4 regions of the Bradyrhizobium sp. 137 genome follow, and region 3 is predicted to be linked to each of the others. Evidence: riboswitches for the same ligand, from Rfam matches in the RefSeq annotation. Region 3 holds a riboswitch; each other region holds the start of a gene.
What was found. A riboswitch is a leader RNA that binds a small molecule or an ion and turns the genes downstream of it on or off. The one in region 3 is predicted to bind cobalamin.

Region 1: it holds a riboswitch for cobalamin, as region 3 does, so the genes downstream of both, IVA78_RS12820 (DUF1636 domain-containing protein) here and metE (5-methyltetrahydropteroyltriglutamate--homocysteine S-methyltransferase) in region 3, are expected to answer to the same signal.
Region 2: it holds a riboswitch for cobalamin, as region 3 does, so the genes downstream of both, IVA78_RS11310 (TonB-dependent siderophore receptor) here and metE (5-methyltetrahydropteroyltriglutamate--homocysteine S-methyltransferase) in region 3, are expected to answer to the same signal.
Region 4: it holds a riboswitch for cobalamin, as region 3 does, so the genes downstream of both, IVA78_RS12755 (energy-coupling factor ABC transporter permease) here and metE (5-methyltetrahydropteroyltriglutamate--homocysteine S-methyltransferase) in region 3, are expected to answer to the same signal.

What each region holds. Positions count from the first base shown of each region.
Region 1 is NZ_JADPKU010000050.1:113,454-116,602, reverse strand. Features, by position in the region: gene IVA78_RS12830 (cobyric acid synthase) at 1-1,006, opposite strand, end outside; gene cobO (cob(I)yrinic acid a,c-diamide adenosyltransferase) at 1,019-1,654, opposite strand; cobalamin riboswitch at 1,695-1,916, shown strand; gene IVA78_RS12820 (DUF1636 domain-containing protein) at 2,008-2,382, shown strand; gene cobW (cobalamin biosynthesis protein CobW) at 2,379-3,149, shown strand, end outside.
Region 2 is NZ_JADPKU010000044.1:439,642-442,790, forward strand. Features, by position in the region: gene IVA78_RS11310 (TonB-dependent siderophore receptor) at 1-1,587, opposite strand, end outside; cobalamin riboswitch at 1,695-1,890, opposite strand; gene IVA78_RS11315 (GDCCVxC domain-containing (seleno)protein) at 2,238-2,447, shown strand; gene IVA78_RS11320 (hypothetical protein) at 3,071-3,149, shown strand, end outside.
Region 3 is NZ_JADPKU010000116.1:9,318-12,466, forward strand. Features, by position in the region: gene metE (5-methyltetrahydropteroyltriglutamate--homocysteine S-methyltransferase) at 1-1,292, opposite strand, end outside; cobalamin riboswitch at 1,391-1,591, opposite strand; gene IVA78_RS29510 (aminotransferase class V-fold PLP-dependent enzyme) at 1,768-2,163, opposite strand; gene IVA78_RS29515 (4Fe-4S binding protein) at 2,544-2,747, opposite strand.
Region 4 is NZ_JADPKU010000050.1:99,415-102,563, forward strand. Features, by position in the region: gene cobT (nicotinate-nucleotide--dimethylbenzimidazole phosphoribosyltransferase) at 1-404, opposite strand, end outside; gene cobF (precorrin-6A synthase (deacetylating)) at 415-1,164, opposite strand; gene IVA78_RS12755 (energy-coupling factor ABC transporter permease) at 1,210-1,887, opposite strand; cobalamin riboswitch at 1,924-2,144, opposite strand; gene cobA (uroporphyrinogen-III C-methyltransferase) at 2,190-2,921, opposite strand; gene IVA78_RS12765 (cobyrinate a,c-diamide synthase) at 2,918-3,149, opposite strand, start outside.

The DNA.
Region 1 (3,149 bases), on a different contig from region 3:
TCTGATAGCCGCCGCAGAGCCCGAGCACATGGCCGCCCCGGCGGTGATGCGCCACGAGATCAATGTCCCAGCCCTGTGCTCGCAGGAAGGCGAGATCGCCACGAGTGGATTTTGAACCGGGGATGATGACCAGCCTCACATCGCCGGGGATTGCTTCGCCCGGACGCACCATGACGAGATCGACGCCGGGTTCGAGCTTGAGCGGATCGAGATCGTCGAAATTGGCGATCCGCGACAGGGCGAGGCAGGCGATCTTGCATTGGCCCGGCTTGCGCGCGTCGCGCAGGCCCAGCGCGTCCTCGGCCGGCAGCTCGCCGGCGCGCGCGAACCAGGGCAGCACGCCAAAGCCGCGCCATGCGGTTTTCGCTTCGATCAGCCGGTAGCCGTCATCGAACAGCGTGGGGTCGCCGCGGAACTTGTTGATGACGAAGCCCTGGATCATCGCGGCATCGTCAGGGTCGATGACCGTCCTGATGCCGACAAGCTGGGCGATGACGCCGCCGCGGTCGATGTCGCCGACCAGCACGACCGGCACGTTGGCCTTGCGCGCAAAGCCCATATTGGCGATGTCGGCCTTTCGCAAATTCACCTCGGCCGGGCTGCCCGCGCCTTCGACCAGCACCAGATCGGCGCGCGTCTTCAAGCGCGCGAAACTCTCCAGCACGGCGCCCATCAGCGAGGGCTTCATCGCCGCATAATCGCGCGCACGCACCGTTGCGATGCGCTTGCCATGGACGATGACCTGCGCGCCGACATCGGTCTCCGGCTTGAGCAGCACCGGGTTCATGTCGGTGTGCGGCTCGACGCGAGCGGCGAGCGCCTGAAGCGCCTGGGCGCGGCCGATCTCGCCGCCGTCGACGGTGACGGCGGCATTGTTCGACATGTTCTGCGGCTTAAAAGGGAGCACGCGCAGGCCGCGCCGCATGAAGGCGCGCGCAAGGCCCGCGACGATGAGCGACTTGCCCACGTCCGAGCCGGCCCCCTGGATCATCAGCGCGCGCGCCATGGCGAGATCGTATCAGAACTCGACGCCGGCTTGCGCCTTGATGCCGGACCGGAAGGGATGCTTGACCAGCGTCATCTCGGTAACGAGATCGGCGATCTCGATCAATTCGTCCTTTGCGTTGCGCCCGGTGAGCACGACATGCGTCATCGGCGGCTTTTGCGTCGTCAGGAATTCGACCACCTCGGCGATGTCGAGATAGTCATAGCGCAGCGCGATGTTGATCTCGTCGAGCACGACCATGCGCAAGGCAGGATCGCGAATCAGCTCCTTGGCCTTGTCCCAGCCGGCGCGCGCGGCGGCGATGTCGCGGGCGCGGTCCTGCGTCTCCCAGGTGAAACCTTCGCCCATGGCGTGGAATTGGCAGAGGTCGCCGAAATGGCCAGTGAGCAGGCGGCGCTCGCCGGTGTCCCAGGCGCCCTTGATGAACTGCACCACCGCGCAGGGCAAGCCATGGGCGACGCAGCGGACGATCATGCCGAAGGCCGAGGACGACTTGCCTTTGCCGGCGCCGGTGTGGACGATAACGAGGCCTTTTTCGCCGCTCTTGGTCGCCATGATCTCGTCGCGGGCGGCCTTCTTCTTTGCCATTTTCGCGGCGTGGCGGGCGTCGGTTTCCTCGCCCGTTTGGATATCCGGTTCAGGCGTCATCGTATCCGGTCCTTCGGCTTGACAAGTGGCGGCCACCGGCAAATGGTGGGTCTGCGCTGGTTCCTGTCCTATGACAGGCGAAGAGGGAATGCGATAGGGTCCGAATTGGCAAGATTTGGGTCCAAAATGCAGCCGCCCCCGCGACCGTGACCGGAGAGATGCCCGAAGCCACTGACCCCTAACGGGATCGGGAAGGCGGGGATCGAAGGGCAAAAGCCCTGCTCCGCAAGCCGGGAGACCTGCCAGCGCGGACGATTTTGGACCGGCGGACGGGGTGTTCCGCGACGGGGAAACGGGCCTCTCACAATGGTCCGTGCGCCTCTTCGCCTCCCGCTGTTATTCTGGAAGAGGCGATGACGGTCACACTTCACGTCTGCATTACCTGCCGTGCCGGCGAGACGCTTGGCGAAGGCGACGTCACGCCGGGCAAGCGGTTGCATGGCGCGATCCTGGACGCCGGCGTGCCCGACGGCGTCAATGTGGTTCCGGTCGAATGCCTCTCTGCCTGTAGCCAGGGCTGCTCGGTCGCGCTGAGTGCGCCGGGTCGCTGGTCCTATGTCTATGGCCGCCTGTCGGAGACGAATGCGCGCGACGTGGTCGCGGGCGCTGCGGCGTATGCGGCCGCGCCCGACGGCCTCGTGCCCTGGCGCAGCCGTCCCGAAATCTTCCGCAAGCAGTCGCTTGCCCGCATTCCCCCCCTTGCCGTCGTGCCGGAGGCCGCCGAATGAATTCGCTCGCAAAAGTCCCGGTCACTGTGATCACCGGTTTTCTCGGCTCCGGCAAGACGACGCTGATCCAGCATCTGCTCGCCAATGCCGGCGGCAAGAAGCTCGCCGTGCTCGTCAACGAGTTCGGCAGCGAGGGCGTCGACGGCGAGATTTTGAAGTCGTGCGCTGCTGCCAATTGCCCGGAGGAGAACATCATCGAGCTCGCCAATGGCTGCATCTGCTGCACCGTCGCTGACGATTTCATTCCGGCCATGGAGCAATTGCTGGCACGCCCCGTGAAGCCCGATCACATCCTGATCGAGACCTCGGGCCTGGCGTTGCCAAAACCGCTGCTGAAGGCCTTTGACTGGCCGGAGATCCGCTCGCGCATCACTGTCGATGGCGTGATTGCGCTGGCCGATGCAGAGGCTGTCGCTGCTGGCCGCTTCGCGCCGGACCCGATTGCAGTCGAAGCGCAGCGCGCGGCGGACGACAATCTCGACCACGAGACGCCGCTGTCGGAAGTGTTCGAGGACCAGATCGCCTGCGCCGACATCGTGCTGCTGACCAAGGCCGATCTTGCCGGCAGCTCAGGGATAGAAGCCGCCAAGGCGGCGATCACCGCCGAGATGCCGCGCCGCGTGCCGATGCTTCCCATCACCGACGGCGCGATCGATGCGCGCGTCATCCTCGGTCTCGGCGCCGCCGCCGAGAGCGATCTTGCCGCGCGTCCCTCGCATCACGACGGCGAGGAGGAGCATGAGCATGACGATTTTGCCTCCGTCGTG
Region 2 (3,149 bases), on a different contig from region 3:
GACCGGTGCATAGACGGCGCCGGCGCGCCAGGTCGTCGAAGAGAACGATTTCTCGAAGCTGTTGGCGGGCGAGACATAGTCGGTGCGCGCGATTGTCGGTTCATCCTGACGTATGCCGGCAATCAAGGACAGTTGCTCGGTGACCGACAGCCTGTTCTCGGCAAACAGCGCGTACTGGTTGGTTACGCTGCCATAGCCGGGAACTGTGGGATTCGGGCTGTTGAATATGCCTGGAGCGAAACTGAATGGGTTGACGGACGACGAGCCGCCGTAAGGTGAATTGTTGGTGTGGGTAAAATTGATGCTGTTGACGTCGAAACCTGCGACGAACTCATTGGCCATGCCAAGGACATGTCCGCGGAATTTCGCATCCATGCGATTGCCGACCTGCTGCTGATCGTGAAAAATCTCGATATAGCTGCTGCGGTTGATCAGGCCGGTGGCGGGGTTATAGGCGTAGCTTTCGACGTCCTTCCAATGTCGCTTGGAGTTCAGATAGTAAAGCGTGTTCTGAACCGAAATTCCATCGGCCACCTGCCATTCAGTTTTCACCTGGTTCCAGCTATCCTGGTAGCGGATGTGGCTGTCGCTGACGTTGTAATTCTTGAAGCGGAGAGATTCATCGAGCCTGCCGTTGATCAGCGGCGTGCCGAAGTAGCGCGACGGGTTGCGGTCACCGTAGTCCGTGGACAGTGTCCAGGTGACGTCGTCGTTCTGCTTGATCTGGATCACGGCATGAAGCGCGACGTTCGAGGTGTCGTCGCGATCGACCCAGCCATCCGACATGTTGCCGGAGGCGGTGATCCGATAGGCGACGTCCTTGCTGACCGGACCGCCACTGTCCACCGCAATTCGCCGGGTCATGTTGCTGTCCAGCGACATCTCGGCCTGATTGCGAGGGACCCACAATGGCAGTTTTGAAACCACGTTGATGGCGCCGCCGACCGCGCCCGCGCCGTACATCACCGACGCAGGGCCGCGCAGCACCTCGATGCGCTCGGTCGACCAGGTGTCGAACGGAAAGGCCACCGTCCCGGCGCCGATATAGAGCTGGGTGCCGTCATACAGCGTCATGACGGAGCCAAGGCCCGTGAAGCCGCGGGTATTGAACGAGACGCCGCCATTGCCCGGTGCCGGGCTCGCCGTGAAGCCGGTGGCGTTTTGCGTCACCGCGTCGAGGATGTTCTGCTGGCCGCGTTCGGCGATGGTTTCAGCGGAGATCACCTCCACGCTGGCTGGCGTCTGCAGTCGCGTCAGGCCGAGCCGGCTGCCGGCCGTGCTCGCGCCGGTGAGGTTGAGCGTCGGTGCGGCGAAGACAGGACCAGTCGGCGCGGCAACCTGTGTACCGGTATTGACAGCTATGTTGCGCTGCTGGCGCAAACGCGCGGCGCTGGCGGTCGCAGAACTGCGTCGGGTGCTTTGGGCCCTCGGCGACGTTGCCGGCGACTGCACCACAACGGGGTCGAGCGTCTGGACCGTCCTTTCGGACTGTGCCCAGCCGTCGGTCGACAAAACCAGGCAGGAGAATGCAGCTGAGCGCAGAATCGCGCGGCGATACCGCGGCGCGAAGATTGTACGGGAGGTCATCAACAGACTCGCGATAACGTGGCACGTCACCGCGAACGCAGCTTGGCCGCTGCCTCAAGAAGAAGGCAGCCCCAACACCCACCAGGACACCCCGCCCAATGTGCTCGCGTGTGACCACGACTGACGGCAGGTCTCCTGGCTCGCGGGTCGTTACCTCTCGCCGCCTTCCCAGGTCCGCAGGCCCAGTGGCGTTTGGCGAAGGCTCACCGCTTACAGTTGCGGGGGCAGCCACGGCGTTGGGGGATCCCCGCACCGTATTCCCTATTGATCTCCCGAAGGAGAACCGTCGTTGTCACCCTAGTTTTATTTGCAAACGGCTGTCAATTGGATGTTTCGCTGCGGCAGAAGTCAGCGCGTGGCGCCGATCATCAGGCCAAGTCGAGGATTCGACACCGCGGGAGATGGCATGTCAGATCACGCGTCGATCCCTTATGAATTGGTTGCAGCGGTGAGCGTGGTGAGGTCTACTGCTTGCGCACAGGCCGACGAGGTCGCGATCACGACGCACACTACGTTCGACGTCGGTGACAACTCCAATGCCGTTCAAAGCTCCGCACGTATCCTTCGTATCGTTGCCGTTAAGGTGCCCTCCGGGATCAACCAGGCGATGATCGTTGGAAACTGGCTCGCGCGATGCTACGTTAGAGGGCATGCACGTCGAATCCACTCTCATTTGCCCGTCATGCGGCCATCGATCCATTGAGACGATGCCGACCGACGCTTGCCAATTCTTTTACGATTGCCGCGGATGCGGCACCCGGCTGAAGCCTAAATCGGGCAATTGCTGCGTGTTCTGCTCCTATGGCACCGTGCCTTGCCCACCGATCCAAGAGAATGGCAAGGGAGCTTGCTGCGGGTAGTTTGCCGATTTCCTGCGTGTGCCGATGAGTGCACGGGCTTTCGCGCGAGGATAACGCGATCGGCGTTGGGGTCCGGACCTCAATTGCTGCGCCGTCGCTCTTGCCCTAATCACGTGGGAATTCCGCCGCGAGCTCGCGCTAACGGGGCCCATAGAAGTGAACGAACGATGAACGGTACCCCGACAGCTATCGGGATCAGCCAGTACGTGAAATGAGGCAAGTCCTTCCAAAGCGGCAACTGCTTTCCATTGTCGACGTAGAACGATCGGGCGCTGGATCGACCTGAGTGGACCGCCGTCGATTCGAGCGGCGGCCGGGTCAACATCATTTCTTCCGCGGAAGACGTGGCCGACCGCATCGCCGACTTCATCAAGCAGACACGATACACGACAGGAGGGAGCATGCAGCATCGATCCACGCTTCGCGCGAGCCTCTCGGACTATTTGGCACCCTTGCCGTGCGCGAGGCAGCTGGAGCTCAGAGCTGCCGCCTATTCCGTCAAGCGTTCCCTCCCGTGACTTGAGCCCCCGGTTCCCGGATCATAAGGATGTTAACACTGTTGCGGATCGACACCCCGGCCTAGTGCATGGTACTGGTCATCGCCCGATCGATCGGAACCCCGAGTGACCCTTTCCTTCAGATTTGGCCGTATCCTGCCGCGCTCGCTGCGCGGTGCGATGACCATATTTGTGATCGCGACCT
Region 3 (3,149 bases):
GCACGCTGGGTGAACGCACTGCGACGGCGACGCATGCTATCGTCGATCGCGGCCATTCGTCCGGCGACATTCGCATTGTGGATCTCGGGCGATGTTTCGCGGGTCACGGCTGCGTCCTCGGAAAGCGCAAGTTCATCGGCCACCTCGGCAGCATGGCCGGCCAGCGCTTTGCCCAATATCGAAAGTTCCTTGAACTTCTGAACTGAGAACGCCAGCCACGTCTTCAGATTGGGATCGAGATCGGTCTCTAGCTCAATGTCGATCGGAACATGAAGCAGCGAGCAGGAAGGAGCAATCTGAACACGGTCCCTGCCCAGCTTTTTGACCAAAGGGGCAAGTTGGTCGAGCAGCGCCGCAAGATTGGAGCGCCAGACGTTGCGACCATCAACCACGCCTAGCGAGACCACGAGATCTCTGCGGGCTGTGGCGACAATTGCGTCCAACTGGTCGGGTGCCCGAACCAGATCGACATGAAGCCCGGCAACGGGCAAGGCAAGGGCTGTTTCAAGATTGTCGCCGATAGCGCCGAAATAAGTGGCCAGCATGATTTTAAGGGCCGGCACAACCTTTGCGAAATGAGCATAGGCCCGGCGGACAGCCGCCCGCGACGCTTCGTCGATGTCCATCACCAGGCATGGCTCGTCGAGCTGAACCCATTCAGCACCGCACGAGGCTAGTTCGCGGAGCACATCGACATAGACTGGGAGGAGCCTATCAAGCAGCGACAGCGGATTGAATGCGGGATTTGCGCTTTTGCCGAGCTTCAGGAAAGTGACTGGGCCAACTAGGACGGGGCGCGTTTGGTAGCCGAGGCTTTTTGCCTCCTCATATTCCTCGATCGGCTTTCGAGAGGAATACTTAAAGATCTGATCCTGGTGAAATTCCGGCACCATGTAGTGGTAGTTGGTATCGAACCACTTCGTCATTTCCTGTGCGGCTACGCCTGGCCCATGCTGAGTGTGATCACCGTCCTGAGCGCCACGTGCCATGGCGAAGTAGGTCTTGAGCGACACAGGACCTTCGGTCCAGCCGTAGACGTCGGGAATGGCTCCGACCATTACGCTGGTATCGAGCACCTGGTCGTAGAGCGAGAAGTCATTCGAAGGAATGACCGTCACACCGCAGGATTTCTGCCGTGCCCAATTAGCGGCACGAAGTCCACTCCCCGCCTCGAGGAGCTCGGCTTCGCTGGAGTTTCCCGCCCAGTAGCTCTCGAGCGCGAACTTGAGTTCGCGTCGTGGGCCGATGCGTGACGTCCCCAATGTGGCAACGGGAAGCGCAAGAATAGACATAGATCAGACCCCATAATTGGGGCAAAGGCCATGGCGGACGCATGCAGCGAATATCGCGTGAGCGACAGCTGTTGGCGCACACCGGGACACCCCGCCCGTGGACGATATATTGTCGAGGCAGGTCTCCTGGCTCGCGGGTCGTCGCTGCTGTCCGGCCTTCCCGAAGCCGCATGGCTTCAGTGACTTCGTTGGACAGCGGCTCGCCGCTTACAGTTGCGGGGGCAGCGCCGGCATTGCACCGGCTTCCCTCTTAGCTCCGGATCAAACGAAATCCGAAGACCACGACGGCTGGCATTAGACGCACGAGGATCGATCCGTCAACCTACTAAGTGTTGCCGCGATATTGCCCAAGCGATTGCCAGCTGTACCAGGTAGGGCACAACGGTCTTACTCCCGGCCTGGTAAAAACGCGTGGATCTGTGAAGCCTCCGCTTATGAATGCGTCCGCTCAACACCCTCTTGGCGTAGTCGTGAGCTAACGCGAGCAGAACGAACGCGCTGGGCGCTTCGACATCTGCGTGATCGCGACAAGCCTGGTCTTTTCCGTCAGCAGCTTCTCGAACTCGCCCGTGAGGAAGTTGCGATCATGCTCGGCCGACATCCGCTTGAACACAGCGCCATGAGGCTCCTTAGGAATTGCCAAGGCCGGGATTGCTCCATGATCGCACGGATGATCAGGTCGGACTGCCTGTGTTCGGCGGACCCCGCGACGAGCCGCGAGCTCGATCGCCTCCGTGGCGTTGGTCAAGATGATCTCCTCGGTGCGCCAAGCACTTACGTGCTGAGCGACTTTGGCGCGCCTTCGTTGTTTCCGTCGCCGCTGGCGAGTAGTGCAGCCTGGACGTTGGCCTGCGCAACATCGCAGGAACAGTTCCGGACCTCAGGATGCACGCTGACTTGCGAAACTGGAGTAAGCGGCGAGAGCGGGGGCGGCGGGGATCCTGCTATGACCCTAGGCTCATGCACGCGTGCATGGTGACCACGGCCAAGCGGATGCCGAGCTTCTCGCACGTCTTCAGGATCTCCGGACCGATCTCGTCGCATCGAGACCGTCTCTTCGGCTTCGAAGTGACGTAGCTTTAGATATCCTGCAGAGCCCTTCGAGGGCTTCTCGGAGTCGATCGGCGCCTTAAGGTCATAACGATGTTGATCGACCTCGATCCGCCCCACGCGGTCGGCGGCCTCCACAAGCGCGACATCTACTACTTCGTTCGCGAAATCGAGCGGTGAAGCCTTCTGGACGCGGGCTGCTTATGCTGTCTTAGACGGGACACAGGTGTCAGGCACCGGACAGACCACCGCACATTGCGGCGTGTCGGAATGGCCCTCGCACTCCGTGCACTTTTTGACATCGATAACGTAAATGTCGCGCTTGAGGCTGATCGCCGCGTTGGGACACTCGAACTCACATGCCCCACAAACGGTGCATTGCGAAGCGACGATCTTGTAAGCCATGCCTTCCGACTCCTTAGGCGAGCGATGCCATTGGCGATCCCTTTCAAATGCCGTGCCAAGGACAGACGCGCTCAATGATGGGCAATTTGCCCAAAGGTGCTGTCCCGGGTCTGAGACCATGCTACATCTGCGACAGCAACGGGCCACTCAATTTCAAGCTATGCGAGCCCTCAGGCCCTACTCCGAGAGCCAGTCGCGACTCGACCGCTGGGACCTTCCGTCGTTTGTCTGGCATGGCAGCGCGGGGCCAAGCGACGCTCGACGATTCCGAAACCGGCGGCGCGACTAAAAGCCGCGAGCCGACGCACGTCTACGCCGGATCTCGGCAAACCTCCGGTCACACACCCTGACTGGAGGTTTTGTGCAAGCCTCGCTCACGGCTGCAACGTTAACTCCGCTTTA
Region 4 (3,149 bases), on a different contig from region 3:
TCGCGCGTGCCGCTCCGCGGCTTGTCGGTGACGACGCCCGCCATCTGTTCCTGCGCCAGCGTGCCGGCGTCGACCACCTCCAGGCTGGAGCCAAGCTCACGCGCCAGCACTGAGATCGCGGCGCCACCGGACGCAAAATTCGCCATCATTGCGATGGTCACAGCTTGAGGATAGGCCGACACACCCTGCGCAACGATGCCGTGATCGCCGGCGAAGACGATGATCGGCACGCGCGCGGCGCGAGGAGATTCCGTCGCTTGCAGGCCCGCAAGCTCGATCGCCAGTTGCTCAAGCCGGCCGAGCGCGCCGGTCGGTTTTGTCAACTGCGTCTGCCGCGCGATCGCTGCCTCGCGGTGCATCGCGGAGATTTCGGGACACTCTTGGTAGACCCATTCGGGGAGCATGCAGCCTCGCTTAACGCGTGCGCTTGAGAATGTAGCTGTCCATGATCCAGCCATGCCGCTCGCGCGCTTCCTGCCGAAGTGCGACGATGCGCGGGCCGACTTCGGCCAACGCGCCGGACATGACGATCTGGTTGGGCATGCCGAGATAGGCACCCCACCAGATCTGCAGACTTTCCGGAGCGAGCGACTCGAACGCCGTGCCGCCGTCGAGCATCACCGCGATGGTATCGACTCCTTGTGGCCAGCCGCCTTCGCGCAAGCGCCGCCCCGTCGTGACCAGGAATGGCTCACCGATGTCGTTGAGCGGCAGCGCATGCGCGGCGCACAGCGCCTGGATCGAAGTAATGCCGGGCACGACCTCGATCGTCGGTAACGGATCGAGCCGCCGCGCAATGCGGAGCGAGGAATCGTACAGCGAAGGATCGCCCCAGATCAGCAGCGCGACCTTGCCCTCGCCGTCGAGATGATTTGCGATGGTTTGCGACCAGGTTGCCGCCACCGCATCGTGCCAATCGTCCACGCCCTTTTGGTAGTCCGCCTCAGTCGTGTCCCGCACTGGCAAGTCGAACTCGGCGATGCGCGTGCTCGCGCTGGTGAGCACGTCCGCGCAGATCGTCCGCCTGAGATCCGCCAGATCGGATTTCGCCGGCCCCTTGCGCGGGATCAGGACGATGTCGGCAGCGTTGATGGCACGGGCCGCGGCGCGCGTGAGCTGCCCGGGATCGCCGCAACCGATGCCTATCAGGGAAAGCGTGAGCATCGCGAGCGCGAAGGGCGGCCGCACCGGCCGCCCTTCGCTTGTCTCTCAAGCGCCGTTATGCAGGCGCGGCGTGACGAGGCCGGGCGCAGTGACACCGCGCAGCGACTTCGCCAGCGCCAGCACCGCGAGATCGGCGAGCGGTTCGATCACGATGACCAGCGCATAGGATGCCGCAAACGCCGCGATGTTGGCGAGGTTGGTCGCGCCGAAGCCGGAGCCATAGAGCGCCCAGAACGCCACCCAGGCGACGATGCCGGACTGATAGGCGGTCGAGAGCGCCAGCGCCTGACGGTATTGCAGATCGACGTAAGCCGTGTTGCGCGGAATGATCCGCGTGGCCAACGCCTGAATCGCGAACAGCGGCACCAGGAGCGTGGTGATGTTCATGCCGTATTGCGGCAGGTCGGTCGGCACGAAGAAGACGCCCTGGAGCAGCAGGCCGAACGCAAGGCCGAAGGCGGCGGGCGCAGCACCGAACAGCAGGAACAGCGTCGAGCCGAGGATGAAGTGCACCTCGGAGACGCCGACGGGGAAGTGCGGCAGCACCTGGAAGAAGCTGAAGACGAGGCCGGTGGTGGCGAGCGTGCGCGTCGCGAACGAGCCGATGCCCTGCTCGCGCACGGTGTCGACCGCGAGCTTCAAGGCAACGCCGCCTGCGGCGATGCCGGTTGCGTAACTCAACACGAGCTTGGCGCCCGTCACGATTCCGGGTTCGATATGCATGGCTCAGATCCTTCCTGCCGTCACACCCGACGGCCTTGGCCTCAAAACGTGCAGGGCCGGTCTCCTGGCTCGCGGTTCACTGGGGTTCTCCGGCCTTCCCGAGCCTTGCGGCCCAGTGGCTGATCGGAGCCCCTCACCGCTTACAGTCGCGGGGGCGGCTGGGGATTTGGGCGCCGCAACTGGGTCCGCCCGCCCCCATTCCCGATTATGCTCCGGCGCTTTGCGCCGCGTCGAGCACCATGCCTCTCCTGTGTGCCCCTTTCGCGAGCCGGGCGTCAAGGGGCGAACGGCGGCCGCGGCCATCATGACAGATCGTCTCCTGCCAGCGCCCCGAACAGGATGACGGCGGCGGTGGAAGCGGCGCCGCCGCGCGCAAGCTGCTCGGCAAGCTCGACAATGGTGGTGCGGACCAGCCGCTCGTCGGAACGGCCAAGAGATTCCGCAAACAGCGCCGGCGTATTTGCGGCCAGGCCATGCTCGATCAATTTTGCGGCAAGGGCCGGAAAGGTGCGCCGGCCCATATAAACCACGGTGGTTGCCTCCGGATCTGCCAGCGCCACCCAATTCAGGTTTTGCGGCAGTTCGCCGGTGACGTCAGCCCCGGTCACGAACTGCACCCGCCGCGAGGTGTGGCGCCGGGTCAGGGGGATGCCGGCTTGCGCGGCGGCGACGCAGGCGGATGTGACGCCGGGAATGATCTCGTAGCCGATGCCGGCCTCGCGCAGCGTCTCGAGCTCCTCCTCGAGCCGGCCGAAAATGCCGGCGTCGCCAGACTTCAGCCGCACCACGCGCGCGCCAGTTGCGGCGTAGTCAACCAAAAGGCGGTTGACGTGGTGCTGCTTGGTGGAGGGCCGCCCTGCCCGTTTGCCCACCGCGACGAGATTGGCGCCGGGACGGGCGAGATCGAGGATCGCGCCGGAGGCAAGATCATCATAGAGCACGACGTCGGCCTCGCGCAGCCGTGCAGTCCCCTTCACCGTGAGGAGTTCTGGGTCGCCGGGGCCGGCGGAGACGAAACTGACAAAACCGCTCACCGGTCCTCCGCAATCAGATGGAAGAACGTGCCGGTGGCTTGGCCCCGCCGCGAGCCGGTCTCGGCAATGACCGCGCCGGTTGCATCGTGGACCACGGCCAGCGGCGTGTCGGGCTGGGCGATGATCGTCGAATAATGGAACTCGTGGCCGCGCAGGCGTGCGCCTGCCCGGTGCCCCGGCATCGGCGTGTCCAGTTCGGCGAGACGATAGCCCAGATGCATGCGGCGC